4 regions of the Microcystis sp. MC19 genome follow, and region 1 is predicted to be linked to each of the others. Evidence: predicted binding sites of a transcription regulator. Region 1 holds the regulator's gene; each other region holds the start of a gene.

Region 1 (3,182 bases):
ATCATTAATACTTTTTCCATTATCTCATGTTTTGGTCAAGGAAATTCTGAGTATTTATATTCAGTTAGTCTTTCAACTTGTTGGTAACGTTTTCTGTTACAAACTGAAGTGCGGAATCTAGGTTTTAAGAAGACGTACTAAAAACAATTTTACCATCTTTTACCGCTACCAAACGCAAAGTTAAGGGACCAGCAGTATTAGTTTTACTAGCGGCAATTGCCTCAAGTGTCTCGATAGAATTACCCGACTTTTTGACTTGACCAATAAAGTTAACTACCGTAGTTAATAACCCATCTTCCACTTGAATTGACCCTAAAACTCCCGCACTTCTAGCGCGGAATTGAGCCGATGCTAAGAGTAAATCTAAGCGCTTTTGTAGGTCTTCTTCTGTCATATTTTGGGGATCGATGGAAACGGCAGCGATTACCTGTTTCTCCTCAAAAACTCTTTGATTGGGAACCACATCAGCAAAGACACGAATCTCGGTTTCTCCTAGTACATAATTACCTGCTGAAAGAATTCTCACCACATATTCTTTACCGTCCTGTAATTGTTGACTTAACTGTTCTACCTGTGCTTTTGTGATCTTAACTAAACGCTGGTCAAAATTAGGCTGATTCGGTTGGGTGGCGCGGATAGCATTTATATTCGCTTCTCGCAATAACTTATCGATAACAGCGACAATAGCTTGGGGATCAACAATACGAAAAGCTCCAAAAGATAACACCTGTCCCCGGAAAATAGCGATCTGTTTTTCCCGCAATTCTTGATAGGTTTGATAGTATTGTTCTAAAACTTCCACTTCCCGCTTAAGAAAAGCCATTTGGGTTTCTAAATCTTTTAATTTTCCCTCGCGCTGTTCCAAAGCTAAATTTTTATCGATGATCGAGCTATCGAGTTCTCCAATACGTTGATCCCGACGATCAATTTCTAGCTGTAGGGTTTTTTGTTGGGTTTCCAACTGTTGAAGTCGCGCTTGTCTGGTTGTTAATAACTTTTGTTGATTAGCCAACTCTTTATCTCTAACTTGAACGGTGGTTTGTAGTTGATTGATCTGACTAGAAAGAATTGATTTTTGTTGGGACAATTGATCCCTTTGACTGGTTAACTGTGCCTTTTGATTAGTTAAAATGACTCGTTCATTATTTAAATTAGCCACTTCCTTACGAAACTTTTCCAACTGTCCAGAAACTAATCGCAAACGTTGACGAGAAGCTTGATAATTTTTATTAAGAACCTCCAGACGTTTCTGCACGGCTATCTGTTCACTTTTAGCCGTTTTTAACGCCTTTTCCACCTGATTTTTTTGTTCGGTGGTTTCTCTGACCTGACTTTCCAAATCCTTAATAGCGGCACGACGTTCATTTAAAAGACGATCCAGTTCAAAAACTCCTTGACGCAGGGATTTACTAGAAGCAAACAAGACAATTAAAGTGGAACCGGCGATAAAAATTCCCGTTACAATCGTCATCAAAGTTGCGGTTTGTTTCGGACGCAGATTAAATAAACGCATCCTTTTCTTACCGATACGGCTCCCTATGCGATCGCCAACCGCCGCTATCAGACCACCTAAAACCACGATGGCCAAAACCAAAATATAAGCGCTAGTCATCCAGAATTTAAGTAAATTGTTGACTGAGAGCGACGGGATTATGGACGGTAATTTTCTTCTTGTAAATTGAGACCATTTCTTGATCCCGCAGCTCTCCCAATAAACGGGTGACAGTGACGCGGGTAGAACCGATCGCTTCTGCGATCGCTTGGTGAGACAATTTTAGATCAACCCGGATACCATCGGTGGTGGGAACCCCAAAATCACGACAGAGAATTAATAAAAAACTGACCAAACGTGAACCCATATCCCGGTGAGCTAAGGTTTCGATCATCATTTCCGTTTGCAGAATCCGCGAGGACAACCCCTGCAGCATCAACATTGATAAATCGGGATTATTGCGGAGGGACCTTTCTACCTGATCGATCGGGGCCGAGAGTAATTCTACCGGAGTAAAAGCCACGGCATGATAAAAACGATCCGATCGCTGGCCGGTGAGTAAGGATAGCACACCAAAGACGCTATTTTCCCGCAGTAGAGCCACGGTAATTTCTTCTCCCGCTTCATAGACTCGCGACAACTTAACGGCTCCTTTCAGCAAAAAATAGACTCTTTCAGCGGGATCTCCAGGGAAAAAGATCGTTTTGCCACGCTCGAACAACTCCACCACCGGGGGGAAATTGCCGCTGCCGATTCGACGGAACACATCTGCTAGGGGTTTATCTTGTATTAATGATAAGTCCATCTCACATCCAAAAAAGGGGAAAATTGTTTTTATTATGCAACGAGTGTAACCTCTATTAAACATAACCGCTCCCTAAACTGGGAAAAGTTTTGGGCGCTTTTTGCCAGACAATGGGGGAGGGGTGATCATTGCTGCCCCGTTATCTGTATCCCTATTATACCGAATCTCGCTGGGGTCGGCTATTGGGGAGATTTTTGTAAGAGAAACGAGAACTATGTTAGATTTAACGGGAAAAAACGCCTTAGTGACGGGAATTGCCAATAATCGCTCGATCGCTTGGGGAATTGCCCAACAACTCCATCAAGCTGGTGCGAATATCGGTGTCACCTATCTCCCCGACGAAAAGGGCCGTTTTGAGAAAAAAGTGCGAGAATTGGCCGATGAACTTAATCCCGCTTTTTATGTCCCCTGCGATGTCCAAAATGACCAACAGGTAGAAGATACTTTCGCTACAGTGGCGGAAAAATGGGGTAAACTGGATATTTTGATTCACTGTCTCGCTTTTGCCGATAAAGAGGGTTTAACGGGCGATTTTACCGCCATCCCTCGGGAAGCTTTCACTAAATCCCTAGATATTAGCACTTTTTCCCTAACCCGTCTAGCTCGATCGGCTAAACCTTTGATGACGGAAGGGGGAAGTATTATCACTCTTACCTATCTCGGCGGTGTCAAGGTAATTCCTAACTATAATTTAATGGGGGTGGCAAAAGCTGGTTTAGAAATGAGTGTTCGCTATTTAGCCGCCGAATTAGGTGGCCAAAAGATCCGAGTTAATGGTATTTCCGCCGGTCCAATTCGCACCTTAGCATCTTCGGCCGTGGGGGGAATTCTTGATATGATCCATCATGTGGAAGAAATCGCTCCTTTACATCGCACCGTGACACA
Region 2 (3,182 bases), 2.4 Mb from region 1:
CATTTTAGTTTAGGAACCAGTAGCAACTTTAGCCTCAATTTAACGGGATTAAGTGCCGATGCCGATGTGTCCTTGTTAAATAGTAGTGGCGGTGTGATTACTAGCTCCACTAATCGCGGTAACAGCAGTGAGAGTATTACTCGTCAGCTGAATGGGGGTACTTACTATATCCGGGTTTATCCCCACAGTGGCAGCACCAACTATAACTTAACCCTGTCTGCGACCACAGCCCCAGTTGTACCCGGATATAGTGCCACTTCAGGATACGGTTTAGTTAATGCTGCGAGAGCCGTCGCTGGAGCCTTGAATGAAAGTCCTTTTGCCAATGTTCCCACTTTTGGTGGTGCTAATGACTGGGGGGTTAACTTAGTTAATGCACCCGAAGCTTGGGCAAGAGGTTATACAGGACAGGGAATCGTCGTTGCTGTACTAGATACAGGAGTTGACCGCAATCATGCCGACTTAGCGGCCAATATTTGGACGAATGCGGGCGAAATTGCCAATGATGGTCTTGATAACGATGGCAACGGTTACGTTGATGACGTTTATGGCTGGAACTTTGCCAATGGTAATAATAACACTTTAGATGGCAACCGCCATGGTACTCATGTGGCGGGAACCATTGCTGCTGCTAATAATGGTTTCGGAGCCACTGGTGTGGCCTACAATTCCAGAATTATGCCGGTGAAAGTTTTGAGCGATTCTGGTAGTGGCAGCTCTAGTGGCGTTGCCCAAGGAATTCGCTACGCCGTGGACAACGGTGCTGATGTGATTAATATGAGTTTGGGCGGTGGTAGCACTAACAGTCAGATTCAAGCAGCCCTCCAGTATGCCAGCAGTCGCGGTGTGATCGTGGTTATGGCCGCCGGTAATGCGGGGGCAGCTCAACCCAGTTATCCCGCTTCCAATGCTACCTCTTGGGGTCTTGCCGTAGGTGCCGTTAACAGTTCTAACCAGATGGCTTCCTTCTCCAATCGTGCTGGCTCCAATTCTTCGATGAGCTATGTCACCGCTCCAGGCGTACAAGTGTATTCTACTCTCCCTAATGGTGGCTATGGTTTCTTGAGTGGAACCTCCATGGCAGCACCCCATGTGGCCGGAGTGGTGACCTTAATGTTGAGTGCCAATCCGAATCTGACCGATGCTCAAGTACGTCAAATTATTACTGCCACAGCAGGTAATGTCGCCTAAAACTTGGCTGTTTTTTGGCCTCAGATAGCTGATTCTTGGCTCTCAGACAAAAAAAAACTCGTTTACTTTTCTGTAAACGAGTTCACTTTCCATGATACTATTAATAGTCCTGTGAATTATTTGGCAACTGCTACCGATGCTTTGACGGGCTGGGGCTGCAGGTCGCGCAAACTTGGGAAGAGGAAGTGGTTTTCCTCCACATATTGCGCTCCAAACAGTCCTTTTTCAGCCCAGAAATAGCGATCGGTTGTATGCTCGTTACGCTTAACAATCAATAAAGCTGGTGGGCTAATGCCTATAGCTTGAATATACTTACGCGCCGCAGTTACGGGTTTATCTTCGCCACTTTCAATACTATACTGGGGTACAAGTTCAAGTATCTTACGTCCTTCTTGACGACGGCGACTTTTACGTTTCCGTTTTCTGGCCAACCCAATTACCTCCTGTTTTGGCTAATCGTTGTAATGATAGTTACAAAAGCCGTAGCGATTATATCCGTTCTAGACCGAGAAATCAAGTGTCTCTCACAAACCCAATTACAAACAAGTTTGACTAGAAGCTAGACTGGGACTGTGTTTAAGTTTGTGTCACAAAAACACTGCCCCCAATCCCGATACAAAACTTATTATTCTTAAACTTTTTTTAATATATACCCTGAGCCACCCCTAAAATAGTGATCAAACCCTTGCCCTAATTGCTTTTTACTGGCTGCACCCCACCCAAGAGGATGGCCATTGTCTCCCCTGTCAACTGGGAAATAAAACTCGCAACCCTAGCTTGATCAAGGTTTTCTGATTTTTTACTTTTTACTTTCTTAGTATGCCCTTCTCCTCCCCCTCCCGGACTCCCCTGAGTGATGATTTTATTGCCCTCTGTCAGGCACAGATGGAACTTTTGCGGGAGCAAATGGAAGCAGACAGAAGTGCGGTTTATTTAACTGAACCTTTATCGAGTAATTTAATCCCAGTTGTTGTTTATCCGCCTTTTAATTCCCCTTCTCCCCAAAAAAAGCGGCTTTCCTTGCAACCAGGCCCATCGGCGGCAGACCTGTTAACTGCGGTTAAGTTAGAAGATTTATCCCACCTCTGGAGTAATCAGGAGACCGTCAGCGGTCATCGCTTGTTTTTACCCTTAATGTATGAAGAGGGCATGATCGGATTATTGGTGACAACCAGAGAAAAACGACCTTGGCAAAGTTGGGAATTAACCCAGATGGAAAAAATCACCCAAACCCTCGCTTTAGCCTGTGTACTCGATCGCCAATTAGGAGAAGAACGTTATTATCGACAATGGCAACGTCAGCGCCTCGATACCTTTCTCCATCAAATCCGCAATCCCCTCACCGCTTTAAAAACCTTTGGTAAACTTCTGCTCAAAAGGCTTTTGGCCGAAGAAGGTAACGATCCCGCCATTACCGGTATGCTGAGGGAAAGCGATCGAGTTCGGGACTTAATCGCCGGATTTGAGGCCCAAATTCAGCAAGAAAGCGAAAATTACCCCACCGTCGATATTCCTCTCCTGCAAGCGCAATCTTCCCCCACCACCTTTCTCTTGCCTGCTGGCAGCACTCAGCTAACTCCGATCGATCTCCATGAGCTTCTCGATCCGTTGCTCCTTTCGGCCCAGGCCGTAGCTAAAGAGAGAAATCTCAGTCTAGAAAGGATTCACGGGGAAGATATACCACTTATTCGTGCCAATATCCCCAGTTTGCGGGAAGTATTCAGCAATTTAATTGATAATGCCCTCAAATATACTCCTGCCGGCGGAAAAGTCACCGTCGAGGTCAAAAATGTTAAGAATAGTGTAGAAATTGTTTTTAAAGACACGGGTTATGGTATTCCGAGGAGCGATCAAGAAAGAATTTTTCAACGTCACTACCGGGGAGTGCAAGCGGGGGGAGATATACCCGGTACGGGGTTGGGTTTAGCGATCGCCAAAGAATTAATGACTGGCATGGGGGGGACGATTGAATTTATCAGTCCCAATCCCGA
Region 3 (3,182 bases), 1.5 Mb from region 1:
CACCTCCCCTTTACCATAAATAAACATTATTGTTTTCCTGTATGGATAACTTTTATTGATGAATATCGCTCGCACTATCCAAGAGGCAATAAGTATTTAGGGTGATAGGCAAATTTCCCCCACTTCCCCCATCTCCCCACTGATAATTCATAATTCATAATTTATAATTCATAATTCCCCACCTCCCCTTTACCATAAATAAACATTATTGTTTTCCTGTATGGATAACTTTTATTGATGAATATCGCTCGCACTATCCAAGAGGCAATAAGTATTTAGGGTGATAGGCAAATTTCCCCCACTTCCCCCATCTCCCCACTTCCCCACTTCCCCACTTCCCCACTTCCCCACTTCCCCACTTCCCCACTTCCCTACTTCCCCACTTCCCCACTTCCCCACTTCCCCACTTCCCCACTTCCCACACTCCCTACTCCTGTCTCCTGTCTTCTAAATTCTGCTGTATTGTTTCCCCTCATGAATATCGATCGCACTATCCAACTAGCTCATCAATTAGCGGACGCTTCTGGAGAGATTATCCGGCGCTATTTTCGGCAGCCCCATCTAGAAACCGAGACCAAACTCGAGCAAGTTTCCTCAATAGTAACAATCGCCGATCAAGAAGCTGAGGAGGCGATGGTGGCGATTATTCGGCGAGAATTGCCTGAAGATGGGGTTATTCGAGAAGAAGGAGCCAATATTCCCTCCCAAAGTGGTCGTTATTGGGTATTGGATCCGATCGATGGCACATCCTCTTTTGTCAAAGGATTGCCTATTTTTGGGACTTTAATCGGCCTAGTGGCAGAAAATCAACCGATTTTAGGAATTGTCGATCAACCGATTTTAGGCGATCGCTGGTTAGGAGTGAAGGGAAAAGCGAGTCTTTATAATAACCAGATGATTGTTAATCCCTACCGTCAAGATCGAGAACTTGTCTTAAAAAATGCCTGTTTAGCCTCCACCACTCCCTTAATGTTTATCACAGAACGACAACAGGCGATCGCTCGTCAGCTGCAAAGCGTCTGTAAACGTACCGCTTTTGGGGGTGATTGCTATAACTATATGATGTTAGCCACCGGCTGCACTGCCATGCCGATGGTCATCCTAGAATCAGACCTGAAATACTACGATTTTTGTGCTTTAATCCCGATTATTGAAGGTGCGGGCGGAATAATTAGCGATTGGTCAGGTAATCCCCTAAAAGCTGATTCTAGCGAAGTTTTAGCCGTCTCTAATTCCGGTTTATGGCGGCAGGTTTTAGAACAAATCAGTAGAGTGGGTTAGTGCGAATGCCAAGATAATTAGTCAACAGCTAACCCACCCCCGCGGCAATTAAACGGTGGCTAATTGAGGTTGGGGACGTTTGCTGTGACGGATACCTTCGATCGCCGCCGCGTAATCGGGGGCATTAAATACCGCCGAACCTGCTACAATCGCATTAGCGCCCGCTTCGAGAACTTGCCAAGTATTAGCCGGTTTTAAGCCGCCATCCACTTCAATCCAGGGATCCAAGCCTTTTTCATCGCACATTTGGCGTAATTGACGGATTTTGGGGACAACTTCCGGGATAAAACTCTGGCCACCAAAACCGGGGTTAACGCTCATAATTAGGACTAAATCGCACAAATGCAGCACGTATTCGATTAAATCTAGGGGAGTGGAGGGATTTAATACCACACCCGCTTGTTTACCGAGTTCGCGGATTTGGCAAAGAGTACGATGGAGGTGGGGAGAAGCATTATGTTCAGCGTGAACAGAAATAATGTCAGCACCCGCTTTCGCAAAGTCAGCCACATATTTTTCTGGTTCGACGATCATTAAATGCACATCTAAAGGTTTTTTCGTATAGGGACGAATAGCGGAGACAATCAGGGGTCCAATGGTGATATTCGGGACAAAACGACCATCCATCACATCAACGTGAATCCAATCGGCTCCTGCCTTATCCACAGCCTCGATATCGGCTCCTAATTTACTAAAATCCGCCGATAGGATCGAGGGAGAGACAACGATCGACTTCGAGCTTCCGTTTTGGGTCATGGCTAACTATAGAATTTCGTGTTTATATTTTCGTAACAATCTTATCAGCAATCAGTGATCAGTGATCACTAATCGGATTTGAGTTTTCAGTCGGGGTAATCCCAGAGCATTTTGTATAAATTGTAACAGACAAAAATTTTTAATTGTTGTATAGCAATAACCGCTACTGACAATCAATCATTTCTACTCTAGAATAAAAGATATTGCAATCCCCGTTAGGGAATTTATTAGAAACTTGAGGTATATAAGTGTGACATAATCACAGTTTTGCATTTAACCTTCATAACCTGAAATATGAATATCATTGACGCTTTAAATCTCAAAAACCCCCAAGATTACCCCTCTAGAGAAGCTTATCAGCAAGACGTTGTCAAAGCGGTACAGGTCTTAATGCGTTGGGAGCATCTCACTTATGCAATGAGTATTAATACTTATAGCAGTCAAAAACTAGAAAATCTTCAACTTGATCACAAAGAGAAATGAGATTATAATAGTTATAACTTACAATTCAGAATAGCTCTCGATGGGAGGAATAATTCAATGTTATCAGAAAATGAAAAAAGAATTAAAGAGTTATGTCAAGAGTTAGGGCAATGTCTCTATGAGCAATCCCAAATTAAGAAATTTAATAACTTGGGAGAGATAGAGGAGACAGTCAGAGATTTAATGATTCATTATGTTAACCCAGAAATCGGTATTTTTTTGTCAAAACAAGCACAGAAGAAACTGCCGGTCGGACGAGAAAAGTGAAAAGTATTTTGGGGGAATTACCAATTACAGAAAAACAAGCGAAAAAATTAGAAATAAAGTCTCGGACTCAGATGAGTCCAATGTTAGAGAAGAACTGTTTGCTATTAAGTGGCGATGAATCCTACGAAAAATCGGCGCAGAAAATCAAATCATTGACAGGGATTGCTGTTTCTCACAGTACCCAACAACGCCTCGTACATCGATATGCTTTTGAAGAATTACCGTCTAACCCAGAAGTGGAAGTGGAAGAAATGAGCCTAGATGGCGGTAAGGTACGACTAAGAACTGCCAAGGGAAAAGCCTTAATTTGGCGTGATTATAAAGCAGTGAGTTTTCATCAACTGGGGGTAGCGGCTTTTTTTCAAGATAACTCAGCTTTATTAGATTTGGTTAAT
Region 4 (3,182 bases), 1.7 Mb from region 1:
TAGCTCTACTGTTTACTTTGCAGATATCCCTCAATCAAAATATCGGGATTGAGATAATTAACCGTGACATTTTCTAACTGTAAAGCTTGGCTCATTAACTGGAAACCTAAATCACCCACGGCAGTAGGTGCCTTGATTCCGCCGATGATTTTGGGCGCAATAAAAGCGATAATTTTTTGTACCATGCCCTCAGCGATCGCGGCGGCGCTTAAACCGCCGCCGCACTCCCACAAAACCTGACAAAATCCCCTCTGATAAAGATTTTCCATCACTAAAGTGGGTGTCACCTCGGTGAGTTCGATCACTTCCACGCCTTTTGTTAATAATTGTTGCTGAAGCTTGACATTAGCATCAATTTGTGTATAGACAAGGGTGGGAAATTGACTGGTATCCCAAAGATGGGCCGAGGGAGGTAAATCGAGCGATCGAGTCATGACCACGCGCAGGGGATTATGATCGGAGAGGCCGTGAGTGGTAAGGTGGGGATTATCTTGACGGACAGTGCTACCGCCGACGATAATCGCATCACAGGCCGATCGCAATTGATGGACTATTTGGCGAGAAGCGGGGCTAGTAATCCAGGCGCTATGACCGCTAGTGGCGGCAATTTTGCCATCGAGAGTCATGGCATATTTGAGAATACCGAAGGGTTTTTTAGCGGTGATGCGATGGATAAAACCCTGATTGAGTTGACGACATTCGGACTCCTCCACTCCCACCAGCGTCTCGATGCCTGCCGATTCTAATCTTTGAATGCCTTTCCCCGCCACTAGGGGATTAGGATCGATCATCCCCACCACCACTTTTTTAATGCCTGCTTGCACAATTGCCTCGCTACAGGGGGGAGTCCGTCCATAGTGGTTACAGGGTTCAAGATTGACGTATAAAGTGGCACCACGAGCTTTTTCTGCTGCCTGTCTCAGGGCGAAAACTTCTGCATGGGGTTGTCCGGCCCCTGGGTGAAAACCTTCGCCGATAATTGTACCCTCTTGAACGATCACAGAACCCACCAAAGGATTAGGAGAAGTCCGCCCCAAGGCTTGCCTAGCAAGGGTTAGACATCTTTGCATCATTGTGCGATCGAATTCCGTTGCCCGGGCCATGGTTGATTTCTCCAAAGGAGGGGAGAGTTTTCAGTGATCAGTAAACAGTAATCGGTGATCAGTGGGAATTATAGATTATAAATTATGAATTATGAATTAGGAGATGGGGGTGATGGGGTGATGGGGTGTGGGGAGATGGGGAGACCACTTCGTGTGCGTTGCGGGGGGTAGTGGGGCATTTGGCTGAAATTTCCCTAAACCCCTAAACCCCTAAATACCTAAATTCCTAAACCCCTATATCCCCTTTCTAACTGATAACTGATAATTGATAACTTCTCTACTATTATTATTTTAAAGTGAAACGTATCAGAGGATACAGAAATCTCAAATCAAAACAACAAAGATCGAAAAACATTGACTACTCACACATCAAGATAAATCCCTAGGTGTTTGGTCTTCTGAAATGATTGACCCCTGTTCCTAGGATTTAGCGGTTGAACGGACATAATTGCTCGGTGATTATTTTCAAAAGTAATGAATCGACCTACTAACTCAACAAAGTAAACGAATTAACGATGAAACGAATTGCTCGAAAATCTGGGGAACTTGTCGGTTTGTTACCCAAAATTAACCCTGTCTGGTTAGCCTGTGTTCCCTTGTCTGCGATTATTTTTGTGGTTTGGAACACGGCCGTACAGGCCCAGGATGCGAAACCCCTAACCCCCGAAGATGTCCAAAACGCCCTCAATACAATCTGGGTTTTAATTGCCGCCATCCTCGTGATCTTTATGAATGCGGGTTTTGCGATGCTAGAAACGGGATTCTGTCGTCAGAAAAACGCCGTTAACGTTCTGGCCAAAAACCTGATCGTTTTCGCCCTCTCCACCATATCATTTTGGGCGATCGGTTTCTCCCTGATGTTCGGGTCTGTCAGTAACGAATTTTTCGGTACGGGAGGTTGGTTCCTTAGCAGTAGCGATCCCGCCACCTACGTTATGCCTGCCTCTTTGCCCACCTCGGTGTTCTTCCTGTTCCAAGTCGCTTTCGCGGGAACGGCGGCAACCATTGTATCTGGGGCAGTGGCAGAACGGATTAAATTCACCGATTTCCTCGTTTTTAGCTTAATTATCGTTGGTATCATGTACCCGATCACCGGTCACTGGGTGTGGGGTGGCGGTTGGTTAGCCGACCTTGGTTTTAAGGACTTCGCCGGTTCGACGGTAGTTCACTCGGTCGGTGGTTGGTCTGCCTTAACCGGGGCGGCAATTCTCGGCCCGAGAATGGGTAAATACATCAACGGTCGCACCAATGCCTTACCCGGCCATAACATGAGTATTGCGACCCTGGGTTGTTTAATTCTCTGGATTGGCTGGTTTGGTTTTAACCCCGGTTCTACTTTAGCGGTTAATGAAACTGTACCCTATATCGCTGTCACCACTAACCTCGCCGGGGCCGCGGGCGGCATTGCCGCTACCTTTACCGCTTGGGCGAAAGATGGTAAACCCGACCTTTCGATGATTATTAACGGTATTCTGGCCGGTTTAGTAGCCGTTACTGCCGGTTGTGATGGTGTATCCTATTGGTCGGCGGCAATCATCGGTTTAATTGCCGGTGTGGTCGTGGTGTACTCGGTGGCTTTCTTCGATAACCTGAAAATTGATGACCCCGTGGGTGCGACTTCCGTTCACCTCGTCTGTGGTGTGTTTGGAACTTTAGCCGTCGGTATCTTCAACAAAGATGCGGGTTTAATCACCGGTCAATTCCAACTGTTTATTAACCAAATTATCGGAATTGTGGCAGTAGGGGCATTTACCCTGATTGTTAGTGGTATTGTTTGGACAATCCTCAAGGCGACCCTCGGTATTCGTGTTACTCCCGAAGAAGAAATGGAAGGTTTGGATGTGGGTGAACACGGGATGGAAGCCTATAGCGGTTTCGTCAAGGAGTCCGATATCGTTACCGGCGGCCATTATGCTTCCAGTGTTGACATGGAAACGCCTAGCAGTCGTTAGGTTAAACCTTGTAAAGATAGATTAATTGATCCCCGACAAAGTTAAAGAGAAAAGGAAGAAGGCCTCGCCCCGCTGCGATCGGTGGCTATAATTGGCTTCTAAACCTTTTCTCTTTCGGTTTTTTGTC

The links. Region 1 encodes NtcA, which controls nitrogen genes in cyanobacteria. Its sites were predicted from a motif close to TTTGTANCNNNNGNTACAAA; they were not measured.
Region 2: the regulator NtcA is predicted to act here: its motif matches at 1,650-1,669, upstream of B5D77_RS17665 (DUF3155 domain-containing protein).
Region 3: the regulator NtcA is predicted to act here: its motif matches at 2,148-2,167, upstream of rpe (ribulose-phosphate 3-epimerase).
Region 4: the regulator NtcA is predicted to act here: its motif matches at 1,404-1,423, upstream of B5D77_RS13110 (ammonium transporter).

What each region holds. Positions count from the first base shown of each region.
Region 1 covers NZ_CP020664.1:884,583-887,764, forward strand. Annotated here, with positions in the region: gene B5D77_RS04550 (DUF3084 domain-containing protein) at 125-1,612, opposite strand; gene ntcA (global nitrogen regulator NtcA) at 1,620-2,297, opposite strand; gene fabI (enoyl-ACP reductase FabI) at 2,512-3,182, shown strand, end outside.
Region 2 covers NZ_CP020664.1:3,476,533-3,479,714, reverse strand. Annotated here, with positions in the region: gene B5D77_RS17670 (S8 family serine peptidase) at 1-1,191, shown strand, start outside; gene B5D77_RS17665 (DUF3155 domain-containing protein) at 1,308-1,622, opposite strand; gene B5D77_RS17660 (GAF domain-containing sensor histidine kinase) at 2,011-3,182, shown strand, end outside.
Region 3 covers NZ_CP020664.1:2,355,471-2,358,652, forward strand. Annotated here, with positions in the region: gene hisN (histidinol-phosphatase) at 475-1,281, shown strand; gene rpe (ribulose-phosphate 3-epimerase) at 1,330-2,037, opposite strand; gene B5D77_RS11905 (hypothetical protein) at 2,332-2,520, shown strand; one part of gene B5D77_RS11910 (ISKra4 family transposase) at 2,578-2,734, shown strand; one part of gene B5D77_RS11910 (ISKra4 family transposase) at 2,734-3,182, shown strand, end outside.
Region 4 covers NZ_CP020664.1:2,592,875-2,596,056, forward strand. Annotated here, with positions in the region: gene ribD (bifunctional diaminohydroxyphosphoribosylaminopyrimidine deaminase/5-amino-6-(5-phosphoribosylamino)uracil reductase RibD) at 6-1,103, opposite strand; gene B5D77_RS13110 (ammonium transporter) at 1,619-3,055, shown strand.